Regions from separate parts of the Chromobacterium violaceum ATCC 12472 genome, predicted to be linked through region 2. Evidence: riboswitches for the same ligand, from Rfam matches in the RefSeq annotation. Region 2 holds a riboswitch; the other holds the start of a gene.

Region 1 (10,436 bases), 1.5 Mb from region 2:
TCTTTGCCTGCGGCGGGAGAGGGATCAGCGTTCCAGGTAGGGCAGCTTGTCCTTCACGTCCGCCCAGTCCGCGTGGTCGGGCAGCGGGTCGATGCGCTCGACGATGCTCGGCCAGTTCTTGGCCAGTTCCGCGTTGAGCGCGATGAAGGCCTCCTGGCCCTTGGGCACGTCGTCCTCGGCGTAAATGGCGCCGACCGGGCATTCTGGCACGCACAGCGAGCAGTCTATGCATTCGTCCGGGTCTATCGCCAGGAAGTTGGGGCCTTCGCGGAAGCAGTCCACCGGACAAACCTCCACGCAATCGGTGTATTTGCATTTGATACAGGCATCGGTTACAACGTACGCCATTCTCGTATCCTCAGTAAGGCTGGGTCGTGATTCGGGATAATCGTCATTTTAGCGATAAATCTTCGTTCCGACGCTCCGGCAAATCCCTCACGATGTCGAATGCACTCTACCGGGGCCGTTTCGCCCCCAGTCCCACCGGCCTGCTGCACGCGGGTTCGCTCAGCACCGCCATCGGCAGTTACCTGGAAGCGCGCAGCCGAGGCGGCGAGTGGCTGCTGCGGATGGAAGACCTGGACCCGCCGCGCGAGGTGCCCGGCGCGGCCGACGACATCCTGCGCACGCTGGAGGCATTCGGCTTCGAGTGGGACGGCGAGGTGGTTTACCAGAGCCGCCGGCATGGCTTGTACCGCGCCGCGCTGGAGCGGCTGATCGCCTCAGGACGCGCTTACGCCTGCTGCTGCACCCGCAAGGAGATCGCTGCGACGGCGCGGCGGGGCCTGGACGGCTACGTCTATCCCGGCACCTGCCGCAACGGTTGTCCAGACGGCCGCGAGGGGCGCGCCTGGCGGCTGCGGGTGGATGAGGGCGAGTGGACGGCGCATGACCGGCTGCAGGGCGAGCATCGGCAGGATCTGGCGCGCGACATCGGCGACTTCGTGCTGCTGCGCGCTGACGGCTTCTGGGCCTATCAGCTGGCGGTGGTGGTCGACGACGCCGAGCAGGGCGTCACCGATATCGTCCGCGGCGCCGATCTGCTGGTGTCCACGCCGCGGCAACTGGCGGTTTACGACGCGTTGGGCCAATCCGCGCCCGGCTATTGCCATCTGCCGGTGCTGACCAATGCCGCCGGCGAGAAGCTGTCCAAGCAGACGCTGGCGCCGGCGATCTCGACCCGCGACGCCGCGCGGCAGCTGCGCGAGGCCCTGGCGTGGCTGGGCCATGTTCCGCCAGCGGATTGCGGAAGCCTGGACGAGCTGTGGCCTTGGGCTGTGGCGAATTGGTCATTGAGCCGCGTGCCGGCCGGCCCGCTGCAACTCCCTCTTTCCTGACGACTTTTCATTGCGATGACATAAGCATCTGTCTGTTAACGGATTTTTGTTGAAAAAATCGTCAATGCGACATGTTTTTACGTCAAAACTGTGTTTTAATGCGCCCTTTTTTTGGCGCGGCGGCAGGCCGCCACCGGCTGCGGCGCAGCCGAGAGCCCCGGTTTCAACTATCTTGAAGCCATGGCCGACAGGCTTGCCGATGCGGTTTTGACCTTTCCCGCATGTCTGGCGCCGGGTGTGTCCATCCCCGGCGCGCGATGCTTTCGTTCCCCACGGAGAGTCAGGTTTGAACGAAAACAGTTCCACTCAAAAGAAGGGCTCGCTCGGAGTCTGGATGTGCACCGCCCTGGTGGTGGGCAATATGATAGGTTCCGGCGTCTTCCTGCTGCCGGCCTCGCTGGCGCCGTTCGGCGGCGTGTCCATGCTGGGCTGGCTGGTGACTTCCTGCGGCGCCATCTGCCTGGCGCTGGTGTTCGCCCGGCTGTCGTCCATCCTGCCGCGCGAGGGCGGACCCTACGCCTATATCCACGCCGGCTTCGGCGACTTCGCCGGCTTCTGGATCGCCTGGGGCTACTGGATCGCGCTGTGGGCGGGCAATGCCGCGCTGGCGGTGGCGGCCACCAGCTATCTGCAGGTGTTCTTCCCGATATTGGGGCATAGCGAGCCGCTGGCCGGCGCCGTCGCCATCGGCCTGATCTGGGTCGTCACCTGGATCAACAGCCGCGGCGCGCGCAGCTCGGGCGTGGTGGCTGTGGTGACCACGCTGCTGAAGCTGCTGCCGCTGGCGGCGGTCACCTTCATCGGCTTCTTCCATTTCCAGCCGGAAAACCTGGCGTTCAACCCTCATGGCAAGCCACTGCTGTCCTCGCTGTCGGCGACGATGGCGCTGACCTTGTGGGCCTTCCTCGGCCTGGAGTCGGCCTCGGTGCCGGCAGGCGACGTGGTGGAGCCGGAGAAGACCATTCCGCGCGCGACAGTGATAGGCACGCTGCTGGCCACCGTGCTCTACATCCTGTCCACGGTGTCGCTGATGGGCCTGATGCCGGCGGACACGCTGGCGGCTTCGCAGGCGCCGTTCGCCGATGCGGCGCGGCTGATGTGGGGCGACTGGGGCTACTGGCTGGTGGGCTTCGGCGCAGTGGTGTCCTGCTTCGGCGCGCTCAACGGCTGGAGCCTGATGCAGGCCCACGTGCCGGCGGCGGCTGCCAAGGACGGGTTGTTCCCCAGCCGTTTCGACCAGCGCAACGCGGCCGGCGTGCCCATCTTCGGCCTGGTGCTGTCCAGCGCGCTGGTCACCATTCTGATGGCGATGAAGTACGCAGGCGGCGACAGCGGGGTGAAGATCTTCGAGTTCATCATCCTGCTGGCCACCGCCACTACGCTGCTGCCCTACGCTTTCTGCTCGATGGCGCTGATCGCCATCATGCTGATGCGCGGCAAGGCGTTCACGGCCAAGGATTACATCGCGCCCGGTTTCTTCGCCGGCATCGGCTTCGTCTACTCGCTGTGGGCGCTGTACGGCTCCGGCGCCGACATCGTGATGTGGGGCATGCTGCTGTTGCTGATGGGCCTGCCCATTTATGTCTGGCAGTTGAAGGAGCGGTACGCGGCCGATTGATCCGCGTGCGGATCAACGAAAAGCGCAGCGCGGCAGCCTGCGCTTTTTTCATTTTCGAATGGTTGTGATGAGGGAAATGGCGCGTTTTTTTTCCTTCAAAAACATTTATTCAGACTGTTTTACGTAGAAATAATATTGGCTTGCCAAGGCCCGGATACTGACACCATAATCGCCGGGTCATACAGGAGAGAGCGGCTTTCTGGCCGCCGCCGAAGGCGCAAGCGCACCCGCAATCGCTCAGGCAAAAGGACTGTATCATCGGGCCGGCGGCAGCCGGTTCGCGCAATCTGGAGAGCGGCGTCCGCGCGACGCCCACCGAAGGGGCTAACGGCTTATCCGGCCGGAAAATCTCAGGTGCAGGGACAGAGGGGTGTGGTTGATGAGGCTATCCACACTATTCTCGAAGGAACCGCGCCATGACGGCCCCGAAACGTACCCCGCTGTTTGATGCCCATATCGCCGCCGGCGCCAAGATGGTCGATTTCGCCGGTTGGGAAATGCCCATCCACTATGGTTCCCAGCTGAAAGAGCACGAAATCGTCCGCAGCGACGCGGGCATGTTCGACGTCTCGCACATGACGGTGATCGACATCACCGGCGCCGACGCCAAGGCCTGGCTGCAAAAACTGATCGCTAACGACGTGGCCAAGCTCGGCTTCGAGGGCAAGGCGCTGTATTCCGGCATGCTGACCCCGGAAGGCACCGTCGTCGACGACCTGATCGTCTACCTCACTGCCTACGGCTACCGCATGGTGGTCAACGCCGGCACCACCGAGAAAGACTTGGCCTGGATGGAAAGCCAGAAGGCCGGCTTCGACGTGGCGCTGAAGGTGCGCCGCGACCTGGCGATGCTGGCGGTGCAGGGCCCCAAGGCGATTCAAAAAGTCTGTTCCATCAAGCCGGAGCTGGCCGAGGCCATCCGCGCGCTGAAAGTGTTCCAGGGCCTGCCGCAGGGCGAGTGGTTCTACGCCCGCACCGGCTATACCGGCGAAGACGGCCTGGAAATCATGGTCCCGGCCGATCAGGCCATTTCCTTCTTCCATCAATTGCAAGCCGCCGGCGTGTCGCCGATCGGCCTGGGCGCGCGCGACACGCTGCGCTTGGAAGCCGGCATGAACCTGTACGGCCACGACATGGACGAGACCGTGTCGCCGCTGGAAGCCGGCATGGGCTGGACCATCGCCTGGGAGCCGGCCGAGCGCAAGTTCAACGGCCGCGAGGCGCTGGAAGCGCAAAAGGCCGCCGGCGTGAAGATGAAGCAGGTGGGCCTGGTGCTGGAAGGCCGCGGCGTGCTGCGCGAAGGCCTGAAGGTGGTGGTGGAGAGCGTCGGCGAAGGCGTGATCACCAGCGGCACCTTCTCGCCTACGCTGAAGCATTCCATCGCCATCGCCCGCGTGCCGGCCGCCACCGGCGCCGCCGCCCAGGTGGACCTGCGCGGCACGCTGACCGACGTCCGCGTGGTGAAGATGCCCTTCGTCCGCAACGGCAAGAAAGTATTCGAATAAACCGGCCGGCGCGCCGCGCCGCCATCCCGATCATCAATACATCTGGAGAAAACGAGATGAGCAACATTCCCGCCGAACTGAAATACGTCGACAGCCACGAATGGCTGCGCCTGGAAGCCGACGGCTCCGTGACCGTGGGCATCACCGCGCACGCGCAGGAATTGCTGGGCGACATCGTCTTCGTCGAGCTGCCGAAAGTCGGCGCGAGTCTGGCCAAGGATGAGCAGGCCGGCGTGGTGGAGTCGGTGAAGGCCGCTTCCGACGTCTACTGTCCGATCGCCGGCGAAGTGCTGGCCGTCAACGAGGAGCTGGAGGGCGAGCCGGAGCTGGCCAACAGCGATCCGTACGGCGACGGCTGGTTCTTCAAGATCAAGCCGGCCAACGCCGCCGATCTGAACGGCCTGATGGACGCCGCCGCCTACGCCAAGGAAATCGGCGCCTGATAGCCTGACCGCCCCGCCGTCGCCAGACGCCGGGGCGTTGTTTTTCCCGGCACGGCCTCGCCCAGGCCGCCGCAAAGAAGGAAGTCCCAAGCATGTCGCTCACCGAACTCTTCAACCGTCACGAATTCCTCGCCCGCCACATCGGCCCGTCCGACGCCGAGCGCGCCGAGATGCTGGCCGCCGTCGGCGCGCCGTCGATCGACGCGCTGGTCGACCAGACGCTGCCGGCCGACATCCGCCTGAACCGCCGCCTGGACCTGCCGTCGCCGCAGCCGGAGGCCGAGGCGCTGGCGGCGCTGAAGGCCGTCGCATCCAAGAACGTGGTCAACAAGTCCTTCATCGGCCTCGGCTACTACCCGGTGCTGACGCCCACCGTCATCCTGCGCAATGTGCTGGAAAACCCGGGCTGGTACACCGCCTACACCCCGTACCAGGCCGAGATCGCCCAGGGCCGGCTGGAAGCGCTGCTGAACTTCCAGCAGATGGTCATCGACCTGACCGGCCTGGAAATGGCCAACGCCTCGCTGCTGGACGAAGCCACCGCCGCCGCCGAGGCGATGGCGATGGCGGGGCGCGTGTCCAAGTCCAAGTCCACCCGCTTCTTCGTCGACAGCCGCGTGCTGCCGCAGACGCTGGACGTGATGAAGACCCGCGCCAAGTACTTCGGCTTCGAGCTGGTGCAGGGCCATCCGGAAGAGGCCGGCAACGGCGACTACTTCGGCGCCTTGTTCCAGTATCCGGGCGAGGCCGGCGACCTGCTCGATCTAACCCCGCACATCGCCGCCGTCAAGGCCAAGGGCGGCGTGGTGGCCGTCGCCGCCGACGTGATGGCGCTGGTGGCCTTGAAGTCACCGGCCGAGATGGGCGCCGACATCGCGCTGGGCAACACCCAGCGCTTCGGCGTGCCGATGGGCTTCGGCGGCCCGCACGCCGCTTATTTCGCGTTCAAGGACGAGATGAAGCGCTCGGCGCCGGGCCGCATCATCGGCGTGTCCATCGACGCCAAGGGCAAGACCGCGCTGCGCATGGCGCTGCAAACCCGCGAGCAGCACATCCGCCGCGAGAAGGCCAACTCCAACATCTGCACCAGCCAGGTGCTGCTGGCCAATATCGCCGGCCTGTACGCCGTTTACCACGGTGCGGAGGGCGTGCGGCGCATCGCCGCCCGCATCCACCGTCTGGCGGCCATCTTCGCCCACGCGGTGAAGGAAGCCGGAGGCAAGCTGGTGTTCGACCGCTTCTTCGACACCGTGCAGGTGGACGCGCCCAAGGCCGACGCCATCTACGCCGCCGCGCTGGCCGCCGGCTACAATCTGCGCCGCGTCGGCAAGACCGTGCTGGGCGTGGCCTTCCACGAGGCCGCCACCGAGTCGGACCTGGCCAAGCTGATCGAGCTGTTCACCGGCAAGCCGGCCGACATCGCCGCCCTGGACGCCGCCGCCCTGGACGCGATCCCGGCCGCGCTCAAGCGCGAGTCGGCCATCCTGACCCACCCGGTGTTCAACACCCATCATAGCGAGCACGAGATGCTGCGCTATATGAAGAAGCTGGAAAACCGCGACCTGGCGATGAACCACTCGATGATCTCGCTGGGCAGCTGCACCATGAAGCTGAACGCCACCAGCGAGATGATCCCGATCACCTGGCCGGAATTCGCCAATATGCACCCGTTCGCGCCGCGCGAGCAGACCGTGGGCTATCTGGAGCTGATCGAGGGCCTGCAGAAGCAGTTGAAGGCGATCACCGGCTTCGACGCGATCTCGATGCAGCCGAATTCCGGCGCCCAGGGCGAGTACGCCGGCCTGCTGGCGATCAGCCGCTACCACGAGTCGCGCGGCGAAGCGCATCGCAATATCTGCCTGATTCCGCAATCGGCGCACGGCACCAATCCGGCCACCGCGCAGATGATGAATATGCAGGTGGTGGTGGTGAAGTGCGACGAGGCCGGCAACGTCGACGTGGCCGACCTGAAGGCCAAGGCCGAGCAGCACGCCGCCAATCTGGCCGCGCTGATGATCACCTATCCGTCCACCCACGGCGTGTTCGAGCAGGGCATCAAAGAGATCTGCGAGATCGTTCATGCCCACGGCGGCCAGGTCTACATGGACGGCGCCAACCTGAATGCCCAGGTGGGGCTGACTCGCCCGGCCGACATCGGCGCCGACGTGTCGCACATGAACCTGCACAAGACCTTCTGCATCCCGCACGGCGGCGGCGGACCGGGCATGGGCCCGATCGGCCTGAAGGCCCACCTGGCGCCGTTCATCGCCAACCACGTGGTGGCGCCGGTGCCGGGCGCGGTGGAAGGCCAGACCGCGGTGTCGGCCGCGCCGTTCGGCTCCGCCTCCATCCTGCCCATCTCCTATATGTACATCGCGATGATGGGCGCGGAGGGCATGAAGCAGGCGACCGAGAACGCCTTGCTGTCCGCCAACTACCTGGCCACCCGCCTCTCCGAGCACTTCCCGGTGTTGTACACCGGCGCCAACGGCCGCGTCGCCCACGAGTGCATCATCGACCTGCGCCCGCTGAAGGCCGCCTCCGGCGTCACCGAGGTGGACGTGGCCAAGCGCCTGATGGACTACGGCTTCCACGCGCCGACCATGAGCTTCCCGGTGCCGGGCACGCTGATGATCGAACCGACCGAATCCGAGCCCAAGGCGGAGCTCGACCGCTTCATCGCGGCGATGGCCGCCATCCGCGCCGAGATCGACCGGGTGCAGAGCGGCGCATGGCCGGCGGACAATAATCCGCTGGTCAACGCGCCGCACAGCAAGGCCGACATCGCAGGCGACTGGGACCGCCCTTACAGCCGCGAGCAGGGTCTGTTCCCGCTGCCCTACGTGCTGGAAAACAAGTTCTGGCCGAGCGTGAACCGCATCGACGATGTGTATGGCGACCGCAACGTGGTGTGCAGCTGCCCGAGCACGGAAAGCTATATGTAAACTGTTCGGCTGGCGCAGCTGATCCAGACCCCGCCCGGGCGAAAGCCGGGCGGGGTTTTTATGTCCAAGGGATGTTTACGTACAAATACTTAGAAACAATAACTAAGTAGTCTTACATTCGTGTTCGAACTATCACTAAGGAGCAGCAGGCAATAGTCTGGCGCGCAGGATGGGCGTCGGCACATTTTGGGTAGGTAGAGCAGGGGCAGAGGATATGTGTTTCGCTAATTTCGACGCGTTTTATCGCAAAAACAGTTCCTTTTATGGCGACAGGCCGGCACTGTCTCTGATGTATTTCCTCGAAAAATACGGCGTGGAAGGCGGCGGGCAGGGGCTGGACCTGGCCTGCGGGCAGGGGCGGAATGCTTTCTACCTGGCCAGCCGCGGGTTTTCCATGTTCGGCGTGGACGAGTCCTCCGAAGCGATCGCGAGCTTGGGCGAGCGGGCCGATGAGCGCCACCTCGACGTCAGCGGCAAGGTGGTCAACCTGACCGAGCTGGACATCGAGCCGCAGCGTTACCGCATCATCGTCGCCTATACCGCGCTGGATCATGTGGATGCCGTCGCCGGCGAGCGTCTGGCCAAGGCGATGATGGCCGGCCTGGAGCCGGGAGGGTATTTGTTCGCCGCGGTGTTCTTGGCCGACGACCCCGGCTGCACAGGCCGCGGCGGTGGCGTCAGCGAGACTGCCGCCTATGTCAGACATTATTACCGGCAGGGCGAGCTGCGCGATCAGTTTTCAGGGTTGACGCCATTGGCCTACCAGGAGGAATTCGCCCTGGACCTCAGCCACGGCCATCCTCACCATCACAGCATGGCCAGGCTATTCGCGCAGAAGCAGGCCGCCTGATCCGCCGTTTGCCATCGATGAAGAACAGGGCGCATGCGCCCTGTTTTTTTATTGTGTTTGCGGCGTCCTCCAGCGCAGCCACGCCGTGGAATAAAAAAAACGCGTCAGGAAATGAGACGTGTTTGCTACAATGGCGGGCGCTCGCGATGGCAGTCGCGCGGCGATTTTTTGATGAATAAATAAAAGGTTAGCGGCGGACATGCCGATGAAGAGCGTACTTTCCTGGCAGGGGGGCAACCTGGAGCTGCTGGAGGCCCTGAGCCTGCCGGTGTGGATTTTCGACATCGATCACAGGCGGGTGTTCTGGGCCAATGAGGCCGCGCTGCAGGTCTGGGGGGCGGGCAGCCTGCTGGAATTGCAGACGCGCGACATGGCGCGCGACATGTCGGTGTCGGTGGCGCAGCGGCTGGCCCAGTATCAGCAGGACTTCGAGCGCGAAGGCGCCAGCTTTGTCGAAAGCTGGACGCTGTACCCCAATGGCCGCCCCAGCGTGCTCAAGGTGAAATTCCGCGGCATACGGGTGAATGGCCGCATGCTGATGTTCTGCGAGGCGCAGAACAGCCTGAGCGCCGATCCGGCGTCCCTGCGCAGCACGGAGGCGCTGCTGCACACCTCGGTGCTGATCACGCTTTACGACGGCAACGGCGGCGCGCTGTACCGCAACCCGGCCTCACGGGAGCGGGTGGCGGTGGCGGGCGAAGGCTGGCGCCAGCATTTTGTCCACGACAACGATTGGCAGCAGCTGCGCCAGGGCGTGGCGGCCTGCGGCGAGGCGCGGCTGCTGGCGCGGGTCAACACCCGCGAGGGCATGCGCTGGCACGAGGTCGCGGCCCGCGCCTGCCGCGACGCGGTCACCGGCCAGGACGCGCTGCTGGTCAGCGAGGTGGACATCACCGATCTCAAGCACGCCGAGGCGCGTGCCAGTTTCCTGGCCAACCACGACGTGCTGACCGGCTTGCCCAACCGTAACGGCATCCGCAGCGAGCTGTTGCCGCATCTGCAGCAGGCGCTGCGCAATGGCCGCCAAGTGGCGCTGATGTTCATCGACCTGGACCGCTTCAAGAACGTCAACGACTCGCTGGGCCACGCCTGCGGCGACGAGCTGCTGATCCGGATGGCCGGCCGGCTGGTCGGCCTGCTCGGCCATGACGAGAAGGCGGCGCGGCTGGGCGGCGACGAGTTCCTGGTTATGCTGAGCGCGCCGCAGGTGGCGGAACGCGCCGAGGCGCTGGCGCGCCGCATCCTGCAGGCGCTGTCGGTGCCGATGCGGCTGGAAGGGATGGACGTCGGCGTGTCGGCGTCGATCGGCATCAGCGTCTGCGAAGGCAGGGAGCTGGACCTTGAGCAGATGATGCGCCATGCCGACCTGGCGATGTACGCCGCCAAGGACGCCGGGCGCAACAACCTGATGTTCTTCACGCCGGCGCTGGAGGCGCGCAGCCAGGCGCAGCTGGCGCTGGAGAACGATATCCGCCGCGGCCTGGATTGCGGCGAATTCATCGCCTACTTCCAGCCGCGGGTGGACATCGCCAGCGGGCGGGTGGTGGGCGCCGAGGCGCTGGCGCGCTGGCGGCATCCGCAGCGCGGCCTGCTGATGCCCGATAGCTTCATCCCCATGTGCGAGGACTGCGGCATGGTGATGGAGCTGGGCAGGCAGATACTGCTCCAGGCCGCCCGCCAGCAGCGGCAATGGCGCGACCGTGGGCTGGATCTGCTGGTGTCGGTCAACCTGTCCGCC
Region 2 (10,436 bases):
GCGGAAAGCCACTCCGTCTGCGCATCCGGCCCGCTCAAAGAAGGCTGGGCGGCAATACAAAGGTGATATACGACATGCGGCGAAACATCCGGCTCTTGCTTGTCCTGCTCTTCTCCACGGCCTGTCAGGCAGCGGCCATTCCCGCCTGCCCCAACGGCCCGCTCAAGATCGGCTACTACAAGATCGGCGCCGCTTACCGCGACGGGAAGGGCTACGACGTCGACATGGTGCGCGAGCTTGCCCGTCGGCTGGGCTGCCCCATCGCCAACGAAACCGAACTCCCCCGGCTGCGCGCGCTCAAGATGCTGGAAACCGGGCAGATAGACGTCAGCGCCTCCACGCTGGCCACGCCCGATCGGCTGCAGTATGCGTGGATCTACCAATACAACCATGCCAAGAACATGGTGCTGCTCAACCCGGCCATCCAGGCCAGGACGCTGGCCACGCTGCTCGAAGACCCGGCCTTGCGCTGGGGCGCGATACGCGGCTACCACCACGGCCCGTCGCAGGACAAACTGCTGGAAGAGCTGAACGCCCGCCACAAGGTGGTGATCGCCAACGACGAAGACGATCTGTACAAGATGCTGGGCAACGGCGTGGTCACCGCCGTCTTCGCCCAGCCGTTCAGCTACGGCCGCTGGTTGCGCGAGCTGCCTAACCCCAACCAGATCGTGGTGCTGGACCTGTACCCGGAGACCGACATGGTCGCCAGCGGCCTGGCGCTGAGCAAAGCCCGGTTCAGCCGCGAAGCGGCGGAAAAATGGCACCAGGAGCTGCTCAAGATGTACCAGGACGGCAGCCTGTACGACATCATGCGCCGCTATCTGAATGAGAGCGCCGCCAGGCAGATGATGCAGAAACCGATAGAATGACAATGCTCAAACTTCCGCTTGGCCGGCTGGCCCGCCTGCTCATTCCCGCCCTTTTCCCGCTGGTCGCGCAGGCCAATCCCGCTTGCCCCCAGGGTCCGCTCGTCATCGCCTATTACGATTTCGGCGTCGCCTACCATCAAGGGAAGGGCTACGACGTCGACCTGGTGCGGGAACTGGCCAGGCGGCTGGACTGCCCGATACGCGCGGAAGCCGACTACCCGCGCATCCGCGCGCTCAAGCAGCTGGAACTCGGTCTAGCGGACATCGGCGCCTCGACCTTGATCACGCCGGAACGGCAGCGCTATCTGTGGCTGTACCCCTACAACCACAGCAAGAACATGGTGCTGTTGCCGCGCGGCAGCCGCGCCGACTCGCTCGACGACCTGCTCAAGTCGCCCGCGCTGCGCTGGGGCGCGATACGCGGCTACCGCCACAGCCCCGCCCAGGACAGGTTGCTGAGCGAACTGGCCCAGCAACGCAAACTGGTGATCGCCGAAAGCGAGGACGATCTGTACCGGATGCTGCTCAACGGCCTGGTCGATGCCGCCCTCGCCCATCCCATCAGCTACGACCCATGGTTTCGCGCGCACCGTGCCGAGCAACTGATCAACGTGCGCGATTTTTTCCCCGACGCCGAAACCATCGCCGGCTCCATCGCGCTGAGCAAGGCGCGTTTCGCTCCCGCCGCCGCCGAGCTCTGGCACCAGGAGCTGCGCAAGATGTACCGCGACGGCACCTTGCGCGCGATCCTGCGCCGCTATCTCAGCGAAACCAGCGTCGACCAGATACTGAAGCAAGCGCTGGAATGACGCGGACGCGACAAAGCCCGGTTCCAAGAACCGGGCTTTGACGTTGACCTGGCTTACAGCGCCAACTTGGCGATGGCCTCCTTGGCCAGGTGGATGGAAGTGGCGCGCTTGTCCGGGCCCATGCCGATGGCTTCGGCGCGGATGATCTCCACGTCGCTGACGCCCAGGAAACCCAGCACCTTCACAACGTAATCCTCCTGAAAGTCCATCAGGCTGCCCTGCTCGCCGCTGTGCACGCCGCCGCGAGCGGACACCAGCACCACCTTCTTGTTCGGCACCAGGCCCACCGGGCCGTTCTCGGTGTATTTGAAAGTGCGGCCGGCGGCGGCCACGCGATCGATCCAGCTCTTCAGCTGCGTCGGGATCGAGAAGTTGTACATCGGCGCGCCGATCACCAGCACGTCGGCGGCGATGAATTCCTCGATCAGTTGCTCGCTGAGCGCGGCTTCGCTGCGCTGGGTCGCGGTCCAGTCGGACTCGGGGGCGAAACGCGCGCCGACGATCTCGCCGGACAGGTGGGCGATCGGGTTGGCGGCCAGGTCGCGATAGCTGGTTTCCACATTGGCGTGGCGCTGGCGCAGGGTGTCGGCGACGACGGCGGACAGTTCGCGGGTCACGGAGTTGTCGGCAAGGATGCTGGAGTCGAGGTGGAGCAGTTTCATGGTTCGGTTCCTTCGGGGTTCGATTGCGATGAGTGGATGATAGATATCCGCAACAATCTGGACTAGTCTGCTAAAATCGAAAACATTGTTCTACCAGTGAGACAATCATGCAGGACCTGAACGATCTCCTGTATTTCGCCAAAGTCGTCGAACACGGCGGCTTCATGGCTGCCGGACGGGTGCTGGGCATTCCCAAATCCAAACTGTCCCGCCGCGTGGCCGAGCTGGAAACCAGGCTGGGCGTGCGCCTGCTGCAGCGAACCACGCGCCGGCTGTCGCTGACCGAGATCGGCGGCCAGTACTACCAGCACTGCCAGGCCATGCTGGCTGAAGCCGAGGCCGCCGACGAAGCGGTGCTGCACAGCAGCGCCGAGCCGCGCGGCCTGATCCGCGTCAGCTGCCCGGAACTGCTGTGCAAGACCATGCTCAGCCTGGTCCTGCCGCGGTTTCTCGCCCTTCACCCGCAGGTGCGGGTCACGCTGGACTCCACCAACCGCCGGGTTGATCTGGTGGAGGAAGGCGTGGACGTGGCGATCCGGGTCCGCAACGTGATCGAAGACAGCGCCAGCCTGGTGGTGCGCCGGCTGGGCAGAAGCCGGGTGATCCTGGTGGCCAGCCCCGCCTTCCTCGAAATCCATGGCGAGCCGAAGACGCCGGAGCGGCTGGCCGCGCTGCCGGCGCTGACCATGAGCCGGCCGGACGGCCGCGGCCAATGGGTGTTGCTGGACAATGTCGGCCAGAGCTACACCATCCACCTGGACGCGCCGCGGCTGATGACCGACGATATGATCGTGCTGCTGGAAGCCGCCGCCGCCGGCGTCGGGGGTCACCGCGCTGCCGGCCAACGTCTGCCACCAGGCGCTCGCGGATGGACGGCTGCGGCACATCCTGCCGCAGTACGACTTCCCCTGGGGCATCCTGCATGCGGCCTTCCCCACCCGGCGCGGCTTGTCGCCGGCGGTGCGCGCCTTCATCGATTTCGTCTCGGAGCAGTTGATCAGCGAAGAGATGGCCGGCGACTGGCAGCGCGCCGATATCCGCCCGGCATGACAATTGCTTCAGTCCCGCTTTTCCATACAGGATTGCCGAAGACATGTTCACGCTGCGCCCGCTGGCCGAAACCGACTCGATCGAACAACTGACCGCGCTGCTGCACCGCGCCTACGCCCAGCTGGCGGCGATGGGCCTGCGCTACACCGCGGTGGACCAGAGCGCGGCCGTCACCCGCCGCCGCATCGCCGGCGGCTACTGCCTGCTGGCGTGGCATGGAGACGAGCTGGTCGGCACCGTTACGGTGCATCATCCGCGGCCCGCCTCGCCCTGTCCGCAATTCCGCCAGCCGGACGGCGCGGTGCTGATGCAGTTTGCCGTCGATCCCGCCTGGCAAGGGCAAAGACTGGGCTCGCGGCTGATGGACGCCGCCGAGGACTGGGCCCGCCGCCAGGGCTATCGCCGCATCCGCCTGGACACCGCCGAACCCGCAACCCATCTGGTGGAGCGTTACCTCAAACGCGGCTACCGCGTCGAAGCGCCGCTGCAATGGCCGGACAAAGCCTACGCCAGCGTGGTGATGGTGAAGGAACTGGAAGCGGCCGCCGCGACTCGAACCCTTGTTTGCACCGCAACAAATTGAGGGCTGCGCGCCACACATCGTCGCCAGGCCATTCGCATTTATTGCATCGCAGCAAATAACGAGTACAGTGACGGCCATGGCTCTCAACGGGCCGTCGCATCGCGTCTTTTCCTACCGTTCAAGAACAAGGGGTTGCAATGTGGTCGACTGCTGCAGTTCAAGGCGGGAAGCTCCCGTTTCCTCAACCGTTGTTTGATTACTGGCTGGACGCCTGCCAGCGCGGCGTCCTGTACTGGGATACGCTGTACCGGCGCGGCGCCACCTATCTGGAGCACTGCGAGAGCGGCAAGCCGCCGGTGCTGGTCTTCGACTACCGTATCATCATGGACGGCAGGGAACTCCCCGACCCGGCCAACTACGCGCTGGCGGCCATCGTGCCGCCCGCAGCCTGCCCGCCCACCGATCCCGCCAAGCGCCCCTTCGTCGTCATCGACCCCCGCGCCGGCCACGGCCCCGGCATCGGCGGCTTCAAGATGGACAGCGAGATCGGCATCGCGCTGCAGCAAGGCCACCCCTGCTATTTCGTGATGTTCTTCCCGCAGCCGGTGCCTGGCCAGACCATAGAAAGCGTGGCCAAGGCCGAGGGGCATTTCCTCAAGCGCGTCAACGAGCTGCATCCGGACAGCGACGGCAAGCCTTTCGTGATCGGCAACTGCCAGGGCGGCTGGGCGCTGGCCATGCTCGCGTCCGTCGCGCCGGAACTGGTCGGCCCCATCCTGCTGGCCGGATCGCCGCTGTCCTACTGGGCCGGCGTGCGCGGCAAGAATCCGATGCGCTACGCCGGCGGACTGACCGGCGGCACCTGGACCGCCTCGCTGGCCGGCGACCTGGGCAACGGCCATTTCGACGGCGCCCACCTAGTGGAGAATTTCGAAAAGCTGGACCCGGCCAACACGCTGTGGAAGAAGTCCTACAATCTGTACGCCAAGGTGGACACCGAACCGCAGCGCTACCTGGATTTCGAGCGCTGGTGGGGCGGCCATTACCTGCTGAACAAGGCGGAAATGGAGTGGATCGCCCAGAAGCTGTTCGTCGGCAACGAGCTGGTGCACGGCAAGATCACCAGCCACGACGGCAAGGTGCGGGTAGACATGCGCAACATCCGCTCGCCCATCATGGTGTTCGCCTCCTGGGGCGACAACATCACGCCGCCGCAGCAGGCGCTGAACTGGATCGCCGACCTCTACGACAACGTCGAGGACATCCGCAACAACGAGCAGACCATCGTCTACTGCCTGCACAACAAGGTCGGCCACCTGGGCATCTTCGTGTCCGCCGGCGTGGCCAACAAGGAACACAGCGAATTCGCCAGCGCGCTGGACCTGGTCGACGTGCTGGCGCCCGGCCTGTACGAGGCCATCATCGAGGATATCGCGCCGGACGCGCCCGGCCAGGAATACATCGAGGGGCGCTACATCATCCGCTTCGAGGCCCGCGACGTGTCCGACATCCTGGCGCTGGACGACGGCCGCGACGACGAGCGCGCGTTCGAGGTGGTGAAGCGGGTGTCGGAGATCAATCAGGGCGTCTACGACCGCTACGTCTCGCCGGCGCTGCGCGCCGCCGGCACCGAGGCTGGCGCCCGCCTGCTGCGGGAGTTGCACCCCGCCCGCTTCGAGCGCACGCTGATCTCGCCAAGAAATCCCTGGCTGTGGTGGCTGCCCGGCCTCGCCGCCAAGGTGCGCGAACAGCGTCGCCCCGTGTCCCAGGACAACCCGCTGTGGCAGTGGCAGGAACAGGTGTCGGACTTCATCGTCCAGTCGCTGGACCATTACCGCGACCTGCGCGACGCCGCTCAGGAGCAACTGTTCCGCTCGATCTACGAATCGCCGCAGCTGGCCACGCTGGTCGGCGTGGCCCCCGCCGGCGAGCCGCGCAGCCAGGCCCTGGCCTGGGAAACCCGCGAGCTCGCCCGCCTGAAGCGCGAGGCGCTGGATCCCAGCTTCGAACAGGGCACGCTGGCAGACGGCTTCGTGCGGCTGCTGCTCTACGTCAGCATCGGCATCGGCGTGGTGGACGAGCGGCCATTCAACGCCATTCGCCGAGTGATGCGCGACGTGCGCCACGAATACCCGCTGACGCTGATGCAGTTGAAGGACATCGTCCGCCACCAGGTGGCGCTGGTGCGGCTGGACGCCCCGCGCGCGCTGCGCGGACTCGCCCGGCTGCTGCCCGACCCGCACCGCCGCCACCAGGCCTGGCTGCTGGCGCGCGACCTGCTGGTGCTGAACGGCCCGATCCCGGCCGAACACCAGGCGCGGCTGGACGAAGCGGCCAGGGTGTTGGCGCTGGATGCAGACGCGGCCGCCCGGTCGGTCCTCCCTGCGGCGCAGCCTGAGCCTAAAGCGCCTGCCGACAAGCCGACAGGCGCGGCCAAGACGCCGCGCAAAGCCGCCAAGCCTTCGGCCTCGAAATCGCCGGCGGCCGAAGCCAAACCAGTTGCCAAGACCGCCGCCTCGACCCGCGCGCGCCAGCCCGCGGCCAAGGCCAACGGCCAGGCGCCGGGCAGCGCGCCGGCCGTCGCGGCGCCTGGCAAACGAGGCAAGACGTAAGCCATGCGCGGGAGCCGGGGTGGCTCGGTTCCCGCATTGACTATTGCAATAGCGAAAGCTAATATTCCGGTTCTGCGGGAGAGAGGGGCCACGCCCCCGCCGAAGACGCAAGCTCCCATAATCGCTCAGGCAACCGTACCGCAGCGCCGTATAGAATCAAGCCGATTGGAGAGAGGCCGCCCCGCGCGGCCCACCGAAGGGGCAAGTGGCCTAAGGCCGCGCAACTCTCAGGTAAAAAGGACAAGGGGAGAGGCTGTTACCCAACCCGGAAACCGTCCAGGAGATTGCCTTGTCCGCCCATCCTTGCGCTGGCGCGCCGCGCCCGACTCCCGCTTTTCGCCGTCCGCCGGCCATCGCCCCGGCTGACATTTCACCGCTTCACACCCGCAAGACTTCATCATGCTGACCCTGATCTACCTGATCGCCATCACCGCGGAAGCGATGACCGGCGCGCTGGCGGCCGGCCGCCGCCACATGGACATTTTCGGCGTAGCCGTCATCGCCTTCCTCACCGCGCTGGGCGGCGGCACCGTGCGCGACATCGTGCTGGGACGCTATCCGATCGGCTGGACCCAGCACCCGGAATACGTGCTGCTGGTGGTCGCCGGCGGGCTAGCCGCGGTGCTGGTCGCCCGCTACATGCGCCACCTGAACCGCCTGTTCCTGATCCTGGACGCGCTGGGGCTGGTGGCGTTCACCATCATAGGCTGCGACGTGGCGCTGGGCATGGGCTACCATCCTGTGATCGTGGTGATGGCTGGCATGATCACCGGCATCGCCGGCGGCATCCTGCGCGACGTGCTATGCAACCGCGTGCCCATCGTGTTCCGCCGCGAACTGTACGCCAGCGTGTCGCTGCTGGTGGCCATCCTGTACCTGGGCCTCAACCACCTGGCCGTGCCGCACGACTGGAACGTGGTCGCCAGTTTCGCCTTCGGCTTGGCGCTGAGGCTGACCGCGCTATGGCGCGAATGGCAGCTGCCGGTTTTCGCCTACCGGCACGACCATCACTAAACCGCCTCCCCAAAAAAACACCCCGCTGCGGCGGGGTGTTTTTTCTTGTCACTCTTCAGCGCTGCGAAACTGCGCAGCCGCAGGACGGGCAGCTGCCCGCGTCTTCCCCGGCCTGTTGGGCAGCCTGCTCCAGCAGACTGGACAGCACCGCCTTGCCATGCAGCAGGACGATGCCCTTTCCCGCCGCGAATGCCCTGGCGTCGGCGGTGAACTCTCCGCTGCAGACGACGAAGCCGCCGCTCACCCGCCCCGCCTGCATCACTCCGTACAATTCCCTCACCACGGCCACCCCGACTTTCTGCGTATTCCAGCGCTTGCACTGCACCAGGTAGCGCTCCTCGCCCAGGAACAGCTCGAGATCCACGCCGCCGTCGGGCCCATGGCCGCTGCGCGGCACCACCCGATAACCCTTGCGGCGGAACATGTCGCCGACCAACGCTTCGAAATCCTGCCAGGACACCTCGGCCAGCATTTTCATCGACGGGGCGTCGCCGCCCCTGGCGCGCGCCGGGCAACGCCTCCAGAACGAATAGCCGGCGCATGACGCCAGCGCGGCGGGAACGCCGTACTGCAGCAGCAGCGAAAATCCGGAAACGATATCGGAAACGACAGCTCTCGGGGACAGGGGAAACAGGTAGTGGCGGCCAGCCAACCAGCTCAGGGCGGCCAGGGACATCAAGGTGTGCCAGGGCAGGCGCGGCGCGGCGGAGAGCACCCGCAAGCCCGATCTCTTCACGAACAGCATGCAAACTCGCAAATTGCATAATCATATCGCAAAAGACAGACCATTCACACATCGGCCAGCCATGCAGGTCTTGCTTTCCCTCAAGCGCCGCTCATCTTGCAAGCCTTCCGGATGACGTTGTCCATTTGACAGAAAATATCAAGCCGATGTAGATAAGAAGCCCCTGATATCCTCATCCGACGTCCCGCCAACCGATGCGCACCTCCACCTGCCCCATCCGCCGCCTCATTCTTCGCTCGCTGTTGGCCATTCCGGCCCTCGTCGTCTGCTACCTGCTCGCCGCGCTGGCGCTGGGCCTCTTGCCCAGCAACCGCGACTGGCGGCCGCCATCGAGCGGCATTCCCATCTACTTGGACAGCAACGGCGTGCATACCAGCCTGATCATGCCGGTCAAGAGCGATGCAATGGACTGGACCACCGCCTTTCCTCCAGAACACATCCGACGCACTGACCGATACGCGCATTCGCCCTACATCTCCATCGGCTGGGGCAGCAAAGTATTCTTCCTGACCATACAGAACTGGGAAGACCTGAGCGTCGGCAAGGCGCTAGCCGCGCTGGCCTTCGACCAGAGCGTGCTGCATGTGGAATACCTGCCCCAGCCCAGGGAAGGCCAAGATACCCGCCGCATCCTGGTCAGCCCGGAGCAATACCGCCGCCTGGTGGATTTCATCCGCGCCAGCGCGCCTTTGGACGCCCGGGGCCGCGCCGCGCAGGAACCGGGCTACCACTACTACGATAACGACGCCTTCTACGCCGCCCACGGCCGCTACAACCCCATCGTCACCTGCAACCAGTGGACACGCGACGCGCTGGCCGCCATCGGCGTGCGCACCGCGCTGTGGTCTCCCTTCGTCCAGCCGCTGTTCTGGCAACTGGAGCCGTGATCCACTCGCTTACTTGAGCAGCGCGCGCAACGCCTTGACCACCGCCGGATCGGGCTTGGGCCCGATATCTTCGGTGGAGGCCGAGATCCGGCCGTCCTTATCAGCCACCACGATGCGGGTGGAGTGGTTGATCTCGCCGCTGTCCAGCCGCCGATAGCGTATGCCCAGCGCGGCGGCGACGCCGCGGGTGTCCTCGTCCGACTTGCCGACCGCCAGCAGCCAGTTCCGCGCCCGGATCCCATGCTCGCCCGCCAGGTGCGACAGGCTGGCCGGCGTATCCGTCCCGGGATTCAGGCTCACCATCAGCACCGTCGGACGGTAGCGCTCCCGCGCCGGCAGCGCCGCGATGATGGATTTCACCCCCTCCATCACGATAGGACAGGCCAGCTTGCAGTCGCCGTAAAACATGGTGATCAGCGCCGGCTTGCCGGCCAGGTCCGAAAACGTCAGCGCGTCGCCGCGCTGCGTGGTCAGCGGCGCCTCCAGCCGGTACAGCGAATCGCCGGGCAGCTCGCCCCCCGCCCAGGCCCAGTGCGATGCAAAAGCCAGCAAGCAGGCGGCCGCGCCGCTTTTCCATACTCTCATGGTCTTCCCTCCGTCTCGTCCCCGGCGCAGCGGAAACCCACCGTGCCCACGGTATCGGCGGCATCCAGCGCCGCCAGCATCGCGATGCGCATCAGGATCGCGTAATTCTCCCTGTCCCCCAGCGACAAGGCCGCCGCCCCGCAGGTGGCCAGCGTGCGCTGCTCTCCCTGGGCGCGGCTGTCGCTGGTGACGAACAGGCCGTTGAAATCCTCCACCCACTCATAGATGGAGCCGTGCAAATCGCTGACGCCCCAGACGTTCGGCTCCCGCCCCGCCGGCGCCAGCCGGCGTCCGGCAGGCTGCGCGTACCATTGCAGGATGCGCGCGCGCCACTGCGGGTCGTCCCGGGCATCGCGGCGGCCAGCGTCCGCCGCCGCCGCCATCTCCCACTCGTACCAAAGCGGCAGGCGCGCGCCTTCGCTGCGGCAATAAGCGCGCGCCGCGTGCCAGCTGACGCGGGTGACTGGCGCGTCAGCTGGCACATCGCCCAAATCATCGGCGCCGCGCCAGTCGGCCAGATAGCCCGCTTTCGCGTACAGGGCAGGAACCGTCCCGCGGCGCCACGCCGGATGCGCCCGCGCGAAGCGCAGGTACTCGCCGTTGGTGACCGGCCTCGCCCTCAGCCGGAACGGCTTGACCGCCACCGTCCCGCCATCGGGCGCCAAGGCGCTGCGGAA

The links. Region 2 has a riboswitch for glycine ahead of CV_RS09820 (trimeric intracellular cation channel family protein). Riboswitches for the same ligand answer to the same signal wherever they lie in the genome.
Region 1: another riboswitch for glycine. It lies ahead of gcvT (glycine cleavage system aminomethyltransferase GcvT); the one in region 2 lies ahead of CV_RS09820 (trimeric intracellular cation channel family protein).

The regions. Positions count from the first base shown of each region.
Region 1 covers NC_005085.1:3,721,053-3,731,488, reverse strand. Annotated here, with positions in the region: gene fdxA (ferredoxin FdxA) at 25-348, opposite strand; gene gluQRS (tRNA glutamyl-Q(34) synthetase GluQRS) at 441-1,337, shown strand; gene CV_RS16930 (amino acid permease) at 1,672-2,955, shown strand; glycine riboswitch at 3,128-3,218, shown strand; glycine riboswitch at 3,233-3,331, shown strand; gene gcvT (glycine cleavage system aminomethyltransferase GcvT) at 3,372-4,460, shown strand; gene gcvH (glycine cleavage system protein GcvH) at 4,517-4,903, shown strand; gene gcvP (aminomethyl-transferring glycine dehydrogenase) at 4,996-7,848, shown strand; gene CV_RS22335 (class I SAM-dependent methyltransferase) at 8,138-8,698, shown strand; gene CV_RS16905 (putative bifunctional diguanylate cyclase/phosphodiesterase) at 8,904-10,436, shown strand, end outside.
Region 2 covers NC_005085.1:2,189,745-2,200,180, reverse strand. Annotated here, with positions in the region: gene CV_RS09850 (substrate-binding periplasmic protein) at 75-872, shown strand; gene CV_RS09845 (substrate-binding periplasmic protein) at 875-1,681, shown strand; gene CV_RS09840 (FMN-dependent NADH-azoreductase) at 1,735-2,343, opposite strand; partial or broken gene CV_RS24240 (LysR substrate-binding domain-containing protein) at 2,451-3,107, shown strand; gene CV_RS24235 (LysR substrate-binding domain-containing protein) at 3,178-3,393, shown strand; gene CV_RS09830 (GNAT family N-acetyltransferase) at 3,437-3,976, shown strand; gene CV_RS09825 (DUF3141 domain-containing protein) at 4,165-6,528, shown strand; glycine riboswitch at 6,594-6,679, shown strand; glycine riboswitch at 6,684-6,782, shown strand; gene CV_RS09820 (trimeric intracellular cation channel family protein) at 6,928-7,542, shown strand; gene CV_RS09815 (restriction endonuclease) at 7,598-8,287, opposite strand; gene CV_RS09810 (TIGR02117 family protein) at 8,482-9,174, shown strand; gene CV_RS09805 (SCO family protein) at 9,184-9,759, opposite strand; gene CV_RS09800 (formylglycine-generating enzyme family protein) at 9,756-10,436, opposite strand, start outside.